2 regions of the Desulfitobacterium chlororespirans DSM 11544 genome follow, and region 1 is predicted to be linked to the other one. Evidence: riboswitches for the same ligand, from Rfam matches in the RefSeq annotation. Region 1 holds a riboswitch; the other holds the start of a gene.
What was found. A riboswitch is a leader RNA that binds a small molecule or an ion and turns the genes downstream of it on or off. The one in region 1 is predicted to bind S-adenosylmethionine.
Positions count from the first base shown of each region.

Region 2: linked by a shared signal. The riboswitch ahead of BUA14_RS07725 (homoserine dehydrogenase) and the one ahead of metA (homoserine O-acetyltransferase MetA) in region 1 are both predicted to bind S-adenosylmethionine.

Region 1 covers NZ_FRDN01000010.1:144,979-150,589, reverse strand. The annotation lists gene BUA14_RS16595 (amino acid ABC transporter permease) at 1-507, shown strand, start outside; gene BUA14_RS16590 (amino acid ABC transporter ATP-binding protein) at 518-1,267, shown strand; gene BUA14_RS16585 (cysteine ABC transporter substrate-binding protein) at 1,305-2,198, shown strand; SAM riboswitch class I at 2,557-2,663, shown strand; gene metA (homoserine O-acetyltransferase MetA) at 2,762-3,685, shown strand; gene BUA14_RS16575 (HDIG domain-containing metalloprotein) at 3,760-4,362, shown strand; gene serC (3-phosphoserine/phosphohydroxythreonine transaminase) at 4,859-5,611, shown strand, end outside.
Region 2 covers NZ_FRDN01000005.1:386,660-392,270, forward strand. The annotation lists gene BUA14_RS07705 (YczE/YyaS/YitT family protein) at 1-373, shown strand, start outside; gene BUA14_RS07710 (trans-sulfuration enzyme family protein) at 370-1,515, opposite strand; SAM riboswitch class I at 1,624-1,722, opposite strand; gene BUA14_RS07715 (hypothetical protein) at 1,970-2,326, shown strand; gene larE (ATP-dependent sacrificial sulfur transferase LarE) at 2,378-3,181, shown strand; SAM riboswitch class I at 3,290-3,391, shown strand; gene BUA14_RS07725 (homoserine dehydrogenase) at 3,507-4,535, shown strand; gene BUA14_RS07730 (DUF4652 domain-containing protein) at 4,884-5,588, shown strand.

The DNA of each region.
Region 1 (5,611 bases):
TGCCGCCTTTACCTGGAAGCCTTCCGAATTATTCCCGTCCTTGTCTGGTTATTCATCGGCTATTTCGGCATAACCTCAGTCTTTAATATTCATCTGGAAGGTGAGGTCATCGTCATCATTGTCTTTATTCTCTGGGGGACGGCAGAAATGGGTGACATCGTCAGGGGCGCCCTGGAGTCCTTGCCCCGGCATCAGAGCGATTCCGGTAAAGCTCTGGGTTTAAGCTTTGGGCAGCTTTACCGGTATGTTTTAATTCCTCAGGCTGTAAGACGGATGCTGCCTGCCACGATTAACCTGGCCACACGGATGGTCAAGACCACCTCCCTTGCGGTACTTATCGGGGTGGTGGAAATCCTCAAAGTCGGTCAGCAGATTATCGAGAACGCTCGCTTTACCGTTCCCACTGCCTCCTTCTGGATTTATGGACTTATTTTTATGCTGTACTTCATCATGTGCTATCCATTATCCCGTCTGGCCAAGAGACTGGAAGCCAAGTGGAGTAGTTAGGAGTGATTCAATGAGTAGTGAGCAAAGAGAGATTTTATTGGCAATCAAGGATTTGCATAAAGAGTATGGGGGCAAACCCGTTCTTAAGGGGATTGATCTCCAGGTTCGCAGAGGTGAGGTCATTGTGGTTTTAGGGCCCTCCGGATGCGGCAAAAGCACTTTGCTCCGCTGCCTTAATGGTCTTGAACCCATTCAAAAAGGAGATATCCTGCTTTCAGGTCAAAGCCTGATCAGAGGAAAAGTCGATTGGGGGCAGATTCGTCAGCAGATCGGTATGGTTTTTCAAAACTATGATCTTTTTCCCCATATGACGGTGCTTGAGAATATTCTCCTGGGGCCGACAAAGGTACAGAACAGGGAACGCAGCCAAGTCATGGAGCAAGCCAAGGCCCTTTTGGAAAGAGTGGGGTTATTCGATAGAATAGACGCTTGGCCAAGAGAGCTATCCGGAGGCCAGAAGCAGAGAATCGCTATCGTCAGAGCCTTATGTATGAATCCGGAGATCATGCTTTTTGATGAGGTGACAGCATCCCTTGATCCGGAAATGGTCCGGGAGGTTCTTGACGTGATGCTGGGCCTGGCCAAACAGGGAATGACCATGATCATTGTCACTCATGAGATGGGCTTTGCCCAAGCGGTCGCCGACCGGGTCGTCTTCATGGATTCAGGTAATATTTGTGAAATTGCCGGTCCCCAGGAGTTCTTCAATAACCCACGCACCGAGCGGGCGAAGCAATTTCTTAATATATTTCAATATTAGTGCCCCAAAACCAAGAGAAGAAAGGTTGAGAGAAAAGATGAAAAAGATGATCAGATCCCTAGCCCTCGTTCTGGCCGGAGCATTGCTCCTGGGCGGACTTGTGGGGTGCGGCCAGACAGGCGGCGATCAAGCAAATAATGCCAACAACGCAAATAAGTCAAACGGTGCCTCTTCAGCAGGCTCCCTGGAAGAAATCAAGCAGCGGGGAACCCTGAGGATTGGCGTATTCAGCGATAAGCCGCCCTTTGGTTATGTAGATGCCAATGGCCAGAATCAAGGCTTTGATGTGGAAATCGCCAGACGCTTCGCCAAAGACCTTTTAGGGGACGAATCCAAAGTAGAGTTCGTATTGGTGGAGGCTGCCAACAGAGTACCTTATCTCGAATCCAACAAGGTCGACATTATTATGGCTAATTTCACAGTTACAGAAGAAAGAAAGCAAAAAGTGGATTTCGCCAACCCTTATATGAAAGTTGCCCTGGGCATCGTCTCACCTGACGGAGCCTTGATCACCTCTATCGACCAGCTTCAAGGGAAGAAGGTTATTGTCAATAAAGGAACCACAGCTCAGGATTATCTGACCAAAAATCACCCGGATCTGGAACTTCTTAAGTATGATCAAAACACGGAAGCCTTTGAAGCCTTAAAAGATGGCCGGGGAGCCGCCTTAGCTCATGACAATACGGAAGTTCTCGCCTGGGCCAAATCCAATCCGGGCTTCACCGTAGGTGTACCTACTTTAGGCAGCACGGACACCATTGCACCGGCAGTAAAGAAAGGCGACACCGAACTCTTAAACTGGATCAATCAGGAGTTGGCAGAGCTCGCTAAAGAAAATTTCGTAAAGCAAGCCTATGAAAAAACCCTCCTGCCCGTGTACGGGGACGATGTAAAACCTGAGGAGTTAATTGTCGAAGGCGGGAAACTTTAAGCTCAGAGTATAGATATCTAAGGATAATGAGGAATAAGACGGTTCTCATCCTGCTTTTAGCCGGGGAGAGCCGTCTTCTGTTATGAAAAAGACCTGTAAAGGAGTCTCAAAAGCCTCAGATAAATGCTGAAAAGGGACCCACAAGCGTAGCTTTACGCACAAGAGTGAACGGATTTAGCGGAGGGGCGGCCAGGTTAACCAGCCCCGGAGCTATGGAGAGAGCGTTGTGCGTAAAGCTACGCGACTCGGACAATCCCTTTACAATAATTTTGTTATAGAGCAGATTGACTTTAGTGCCAAGATGTAATAATATAGTGCCAATGACGATTTACATCGTCATCAACTAAATACAGCCCATTTCTTATCAAGAGTGGTGGAGGGACTGGCCCGATGAAACCCAGCAACCGGTATTCGGATGAATACAACGGTGCTAATTCCTGCGATGGAAGCATTGATAGATGAGAGAGGAATTTTTAGCGATACCCTCTTTCTTGGAAAGAGGTTTTCTTTATTTTGGGAAGAATGAACAAAAAATTTTCTAAGTGTAGCGAAGGGAGAATACTATGCCGATCAATGTACCCGATGGCCTGCCTGCAGCAGAAATACTCACTAAAGAGGATGTTTTTATTATGGAAGAGAAGCGTGCCGAACATCAGGACATTCGCCCTCTCAGTATTGTCATTCTCAATCTCATGCCTAATAAGATTATAACAGAAACACAGATTCTCAGACTCTTAGGGAATTCCCCCTTGCAGGTGGATATTACCCTTCTTTACCCGGAAACCCATTGTTCCAAGAATACCCCGGAAGAATACCTCATTAAGTATTATCAGACCTTTGACAGCATCAAAGATCAGAAATTTGACGGCATGATCATTACCGGTGCCCCTATCGAGCAGATGCCCTTTGAAGAGGTTGATTTTTGGCCGGAGCTGCAAAAGATTATGGACTGGAGCAAAGCCAATGTCTTTTCCACCCTGTTCATTTGCTGGGGAGCCCAGGCCGGGCTTTATCACTTCTTTGGTGTTCCCAAGTATCCCTTGCCGGCTAAAATGTTCGGCGTATTTCCTCATACCTTAAACCGCAGGGATATCCGTTTGCTCAGAGGTTTTGATGATATCTTTTATGTTCCTCACTCCCGGCATACAGAAGTCAGAAAAGAAGATATCGTCAAGGTGCCGGAGCTGGAGATTTTTTCGGAATCTGAGGAGTCTGGAGTCTATCTCGTCGGGACCAAGGGTGGCCGGCAGATTTTTGTCACAGGTCATTCCGAATACGATCCCTACACTCTGAAAGCAGAATATGATCGAGATATATCCTACGAACTCCCCATCAACATTCCTCAGAACTACTATCCTGGGGATGATCCCAGGCAGATGCCTGTCGTCAGGTGGAGGGGGCATTCCAATTTACTTTTTGCCAATTGGCTGAATTACTATGTCTATCAGGAAACTCCCTATAACCTTGAAGAACTGGGCAATAGATAAAGTGCTGTGTCCAATCAAAAATACAACTGAAGTATTGCTAAATACAAATACCACGATAGAAAGAAGGATGTCGGATGCCGGATTATACAAAGGATAGGGAGGCTGCTTGGCAGCTTCTCAATGAGTATGTAAAAAGCGAGACCTTATTGCGTCACTCCCTGACAGTGGAAGCGGTGATGCGCCATTTTGCTTCCCTTTATCAGGAAGACCCTGACCTTTGGGGGAATATCGGCTTATTGCATGATATTGATTTTGAGCTGTACCCTGATCAACACTGCCGCAAAACCCGGGAGATCCTCACCCCCCAAGGATTGCCGGCAGAATTCATCCGGGCTATTGAAAGCCATGGCTACGGTCTGGTCCATGATGTGGAGCCCCGGGAGAACGTGGAAAAAGTCCTATTCACCATTGACGAATTGACAGGTTTGGTCTCAGCCACGGCTTTGCTTCGTCCCAGCAAGAGCCTTCATGACCTGACTGCCAAATCCGTTAAAAAGAAATGGAAGCAAAAAAGCTTTGCCGAGAATGTCAACCGGGAAGTGATCGAAGCCGGAGCCGATCGTCTGGGCAAGGATTTGAACGAGATCATCGAAGAGACCATCAAAGGAATGCGCACCGTCGCCCTTGCTATCGGCTTGGAAGGCAATGTGGAAACAGGTGTCGAAGCAGGAAAATAATTATTTTGCTGATACCTCTTGACAAAAAGCTGTGTAATAGATTAGAATCATAACAACGTCAATCTATAGTCCAACACGATGAAAGGACGTCCGGCGCCGAATATGTGTAGAGAGCTGACGGTTGGTGCAAGTCAGTCATAGAAGCGAAGTGGATTCCATCCTGGAGTGGCCAATGAAGAATTGTGACGGGTTCCGCCCGATATCGCGGACATAAGTTGGCCGATTACGGCAACATGGGTGGCAACGCGGGAATAACCTCTCGTCCCTGATTGGGATGAGAGGTTTTATTTATTTTCTGTGCTGCACTGTCCTAGTTCTCCTTAAGGATACTAAGGAGGATAGGGGCAGGATTTACCGCCCGTAAACCGTAAAGGCTGAAACTTGGGTGGCACCGCGGAAAACCCGCCCCAATGACTGGGGTGGGTTTTGTCTATTCTGGATAACCCAATATCTGTCAACATTCATAAAACATTATAAATAAGGGGGAAATTTCAAGATGAAAAGAGTGTACAATTTTTCAGCAGGACCGGCTGTATTGCCTGAGGAAGTCTTAAGAGAAGCCGCAGAGGAGATGCTGGATTATCAGGGAACGGGCATGTCCGTCATGGAAATGAGCCACCGCACCAAGACCATTGAAGGAATGATGAACGAAGCCGCTCAGGACTTAAGGGACTTGCTAAAGATTCCTGATAACTACAAGGTGCTCTTCCTCCAGGGAGGGGCCTCCCAGCAATTTGCCATGGTTCCCATGAACCTGATGAAGAACCGGGTGGCGGATCATCTGAACACCGGGCAATGGGCCAAGAAAGCTATTTCCGAGGGAAAGCTGTACGGCAAAATCAATGTCGTCGCCTCATCAGAGGACCAGAACTACTCCTATATTCCGGACCTTAAGGATTTAAAATTCTCCGAGGATGCAGACTATGTCTACATCTGCCACAATAATACCATCTTCGGCACCAAGTTTAATGAGCTTCCCGAGGTGGGAGATAAACCTTTAATCGCCGATATGTCTTCCGATTTCCTATCCGAACCCATCGATGTCACCCAATATGGACTTATTTTTGCCGGAGCCCAGAAGAATGTAGGGCCCGCCGGAGTCGTGATTGTCATTATCCGGGAGGATCTGATCACAGAGGATGTTTTGCCGGGAACCCCCACTATGCTCAAATATAAAGTCCATCTGGATAACAATTCCGCCTATAATACACCGCCGGTTTATGGAATATACATCTGTGGTAAAGTGTTC
Region 2 (5,611 bases), on a different contig from region 1:
GAGTTTCCTTCCAGGGATGATTATGCTCATTCTTGGTTTATTCCTTTGCGCTTTTAGTTCCTATCTCTACATTGCCTCTGGTTTTGGAGCAGGCCCAAGGGATAGTCTGATGGTGGCTTTAGAGAGAAAGACTAAACTATCGATAGGGCTTTGCCGTGGGATTATTGAAGTAACGGTGTGCTTGATAGGCTGGATTTTGGGCGGACCAGTAGGAATTGGTACAGTTATTTCTGCATTTGGAATAGGTGTCTGCGTGCAAATGGTCTTTACTTGGGTGAAATTTGATGCGACCTCGGTAAAGCATGAGACCATTGATGAGACCTTTAAGAATGTGAGAGGGTTCTATAAAAAATCCGCTGGAGGAGATGCCTAAAGCATCTGTTTTAAAGCTAGTTCTAAATCGCCAATGAGATCTTCGGCGGCTTCGATGCCCAGGGATAAGCGGAGAAGACAATCGTCCACCCCAAGCCTTGCCCTTACTTCGAGAGGAATATCAGCATGGGTTTGGGTAGCGGGATAAGTGATTAGAGATTCTACACCACCAAGGCTCTCCGCATAGGAAATAATCTGGAGAGATTTTAATATTGCGGGGACTAAGCTGGGGCTGTTTACCCGGAAAGATAGCATAGCTCCGAAGCCTCGGGCTTGTTCAAGTTGAGTTGCATAGCCGGGATGATGCTCAAGCCCGGGATAATAGACCGCGGTGACAAGGGGGTGCTTCTCCAGCCATTGTGCAATCTGGAGGGCATTTTCTTCTTGTGCTCTCATGCGCAGGGCCAAGGTTTTCAAACCCCGGATAACTAGCCAGGAATCCTGGGGGCCCAATGTAGCGCCGAGAGAGTTCTGCAAACGTCCAAAGCGAGCTGCAAGTTCTTCTCCTTGAACCACGACGAGGCCCGCCACGACATCATTATGGCCACCGAGATATTTGGTGCCACTATGAATAACAATGTCGGCACCTAAGTTTAGTGGTTTTTGCAAATAGGGTGTAAGAAAAGTATTGTCCACTATATTTAAGAGACCGTGCTTCCGACACAAGGAAGCGATCCCCTTTAGGTCGGCAACCTTCATAAGAGGGTTGGTTGGTGTTTCGGTGAAGATGGCCTTTGTTTGGGGACGGATCTCTTTTTCTATGGCACCGAGATCACTGGAATCCACAAAAGTGACTTGGAGGCCAAAGCGGCTGAAGACCTCCTCAAGGATACGGTAGGTTCCTCCATAGAGATCTTCGGTGACGAGAAGATGCTCGCCCTGGGAGAATAAGGAGAGGATGGTAGTGATGGCGCCCATGCCTGAGGAAAAAGCAAATCCTTTGGTACCTTCCTCCAGGCTTGCCATAGCATCTTCTAAAGCTTGGCGGGTGGGATTGCCGGTTCGCGAGTAATCAAAGCCTGTGCTTTTGCCGAAGCCGGGGTGAGCAAAGGTAGACGAATGGTAAATAGGAAAGCTGATCGCTCCATAAGGATCGCGGCGATTGCCGATCTGGGCCAGTTCGGTTAAAATATTCATTTTCATTCCTCCTACTATGAACATATTGGCAAAGATATTCATGTTGCTGAGCTTCAAAGAAGATTTGACCTAACAAAAACGACCTCCAAAGAGGTCGTGAATTGTTTCCACGTCCTCTTATCTTCGAACCTGATGGTTCTCTGGATTTAGCACCTCACATATGTAGGTTGCCGGGCTTCATGGGGCCAGTCCCTCCGCCTCTCTTGATAAGAGCTTTGACATAAATTCATATTTAATTCACTTTAGCCTAATAAGATGTTTAGGCTAATATTATATTATTCCTATGGGCTTTGCAAGTGAATTTTTTGTGTTCAGATATACTTCATTCTGAAAAGAGGAAAATCCTATGCTTTTTGAGAATATCTTAGTTAAGCGGAGCTAAACAGGAGTCCAGCCTTGAACTGTTTTCACTGGGGACAAGATTGGTGGGTAACTGATTTATAATTTGTGGAGGAGAGCTATGATGATGGAGGCAATTCTTTTCTATTCAATAGCACTTTTTATTATTATATTTCTTGCCGTAAGGCTGGCTATACAGCCATTAATCAAAAGCACCAATGCCGTTGCGGTTAATGAGGAAAGTGAATTAAGCTTGGTTAAGTTGCAAGCTATCGGGGTGCTGGATAATGATGAATTAGAAGAAGTCATACAGTTTTATAATCAAAAGAAGGTTTCCAGTAAAAATATGAAAGAATTAGAACGCTATACGAAAGTGCTTTCGGAATTAGTCAGGCAAGGAATCTTGACTCAGGAGGAATATTCTCAAAAAATGGAGAAACTGAGAAACTACTATTTTAGCGATAGTTCTAAAGCATAGATCGATTGAAGTGTGAAAGTTAATTAAGTTTGAGTAATCTGGAGGTAAATCATGCAAGCAAAGCTGAATCACTTAAAGCAAATTATCAAAGAAATGGAAGCGGTTGTGGTGGCTTTTTCAGGTGGGGTGGACAGCACCTTTCTCTTAAAAGTAGCTCATGAAACCTTGGGGGATCACTGTCTTGCTGTCATCGGCGCTTCGGAAACTATGCCTTCAGCCGATTATAACAATGCTTTGCAGCAGGTCCAAGAGTTTGGAGCAAAGTTTTTGGTCATCGAAACTGAAGAAATGGGCAAAGAGGAGTTTGTAAAGAACCCTCAAAATCGTTGTTTTCATTGTAAAAATGAGTTGTTTACAAAGCTCTCAGGCATTGCCCAAGAGAAGAAGATCAATTGGGTTCTTGACGGGAGCAATGCCGACGATCTTAAAGATTACCGCCCCGGCATGCAGGCGGCCAGAGCGCTGGGGATCAGGAGCCCGCTGCAGGAAGCCGGTTTAAGCAAAGAAGAGATTCGTCAATTGTCCAAGAAGATGGGACTTTCAACTTGGGATAAGCCCTCCAGCCCTTGTCTATCTTCTCGCTTTCCTTACGGAGAGGAGATCACGATCGAAAAGCTTCGGCGCGTAGAGCAAGCGGAAATTTTACTTAAGGAACTAGGATTTACAAATTTAAGAGTGCGTTATCACCAGGATATGGCCCGATTGGAAATTCCTAAAAAGGATTTTTTAAAACTTATGGAACTGGACCATGATACTATTGTCAAGCCCCTCAAGGAATTAGGGTTTACCTATATTACTCTGGACTTAGAGGGTTTTCGAAGCGGCAGTTTAAATGAAGGAATACAAATTCTGTAGCACTGCTTCATAGTTCTATAGGGAAGGGATTACATTATTCTGTAATATATCACTCTGCTCTATTGACATTGCTTTGTTTACTGTCATATAATAATAAAAATTGAATACTTCTCATCCAGAGTGGTGGAGGGACTGGCCCGATGAAACCCGGCAACCGGCCTATATGGCAGTGGTGCTAATTCCAGCAGGATTATTCCTGGAAGATGAGCAAAAATACGACACATAAGCTCTTCCTGGAATAGGGAAGGGCTTTTTTATGCTTTATATGCTCTTCTCATAATATTGCAGGCAACATCAAGGACCGATAAAGGGGAGGAATAAAGAGATGAAGGAAAATACAGTGAAGATTGGTCTATTAGGGTGTGGGAACGTGGGCCAAGGGGTGATAAAAGGAATACTGCTTCATTCAAACAAAATTCTTCGCAAACTGGGGATCACACTGGTTGTAAGCAAGGCCCTTGTTCAAGATATAAGTAAAGAGCGGGCGATCGAGGGTGTTGTTCTAACCCAGAAACCCCAAGATATTCTCGATGACCCGGAGATTGAGGTAGTAGTGGAAGTTATGGGGGGTGAGCATCCCACTTATTCCTTTATCAAAAAGGCGCTGGCTAAGGGAAAGCATGTAGTGACAGCCAATAAGCTCTTACTGGCTCTTTATGGCGCGGAGTTGCAAGAAATAGCCCAGCATAAAGGAATCTGCTTGCTTTATGAAGGGAGCGTCTTAGGAGGGATTCCAATCCTTAGAACCATTCAATACGGGCTGGCCGGAGATCAGGTGAAGAAAATTTGTGGTATTTTAAATGGGACCACTAATTATATCCTGACTCAAATGGCGGAGTCTGGAAAAGGCTATGAGGAGGCATTGCGCGAAGCGCAAGAGGCTGGTTATGCGGAAAGCGATCCGACTATGGATGTAACCGGTTTGGATGCGGCCTGTAAACTTGTTATTCTCTGCCGGGAATGTTTTGAGCTGGAGATTCCTCTTGAAGAGGTGGAGATTGATGGAATCCAAGGGCTGACGACAGAAGAGGTCGCGGAGCAGAAAAAACAGGGGCGGGTGCCTAAATTAGTTGCCGAGGCATCCATCATTGAGTGCTCTTCGTCAGGGCCGGAAAAAGGACGGGAAGGAATTGTGGCTAAAGTGGGTGTGCAGTGGTTATCGGGGGAAGCAATTCTCAGTCACGTCTCCGGTGTGGATAATGGCTTATCACTGGAAACACAGTTGGTGGGTGATCTTTTTTGGAAGGGGCCTGGCGCTGGTGGATTGGCCACAGGGGGAGCCGTCTTGTCCGATATAGTCGAGATCGCGAAGAAGGTAGTTGCGGAGCGCAGCATAGGTAATGCAGCTCGTTAAATAAGGCAGGATCATATGTTGAGTTTCTTAAAATGTATAGTGGAATTAAAGCGAACTGGTTCAGACTGGTTCGCTTTTTGATGATTTCCTTTTTATCTGCACGATTCCTAAAGCAATTTGGCATATCCTTGCTAAAAGAAGGATTGCGAAAAGGTAATAGAGAATCAATTCTAAGAATATGGTAAATAATGGTATAGTGTGATTCGGTTAAAAACAGATTAAGGAGGGAGCGTTATCAAGAAACGAAGAATTATTCGCGGCACCCTTTTTTTCCTGGGAGTGGTATTCTGTATATTGTTCTTGAATTTTGATATCTTTCCTTTAAGTGCTTCTTTTAGGGAGCCCGGTGTGGAGGAGCAGACTTATTCGACAATGCTGGTCACCGATCCCGAACAAACGCCACAGCAAAGAATCCAACAGCAAAGAGCCAATTATGCTGCTTATGTTAAGAAAGTAAAGACCGCGGCAGCTAACCCAAGTGAGCCTGATAGGGGAGCAGTGAAGGATGAGACTCCGCAACCGGTACTTACCGAGCAAACAGGGCAACTTTTTCGTGTGACTACCAATCCCTATGTTCCGGCCTTTATTCTCCAAGGAAATTATGTGGTTCATGGCAGTTCGCCAAATAAGCAGTTTACAGCTTATATCTACCCGGATGAATGGGAAACCATCGGAGATATTTATATCAAAGATAATGTAAGTAATCGTTGGACCCGGCTGCAACTCAATCAGGAGAGCCGGATAAAAATGTGGAACTCTTTTGCGCCTGAAGGAAAATATACTCCGAAAAAGAAGATCTTATGGCTTAATGATCAGGAGTTTATTACCATTATCGGCTTGGCCTATGGGACGATTGCCAAGGGTGGAGAGCTGGTAAAGGTTACGCCGGCCACTGGTGAAGCGGAAACACTTTATCCGGCCTATCAAAAGCTTAACCAGGAAGTTATTGATTTTGAACAGGTGGGAGAAGAGCTGATTATAACTATAGATCATATAGATGCCAATGGGTTCTGTCTGGAGAAGGAGGAGATTAGAGTTCCCCTGTTTGATTGAGATACACCATCTCAGCAGGGATA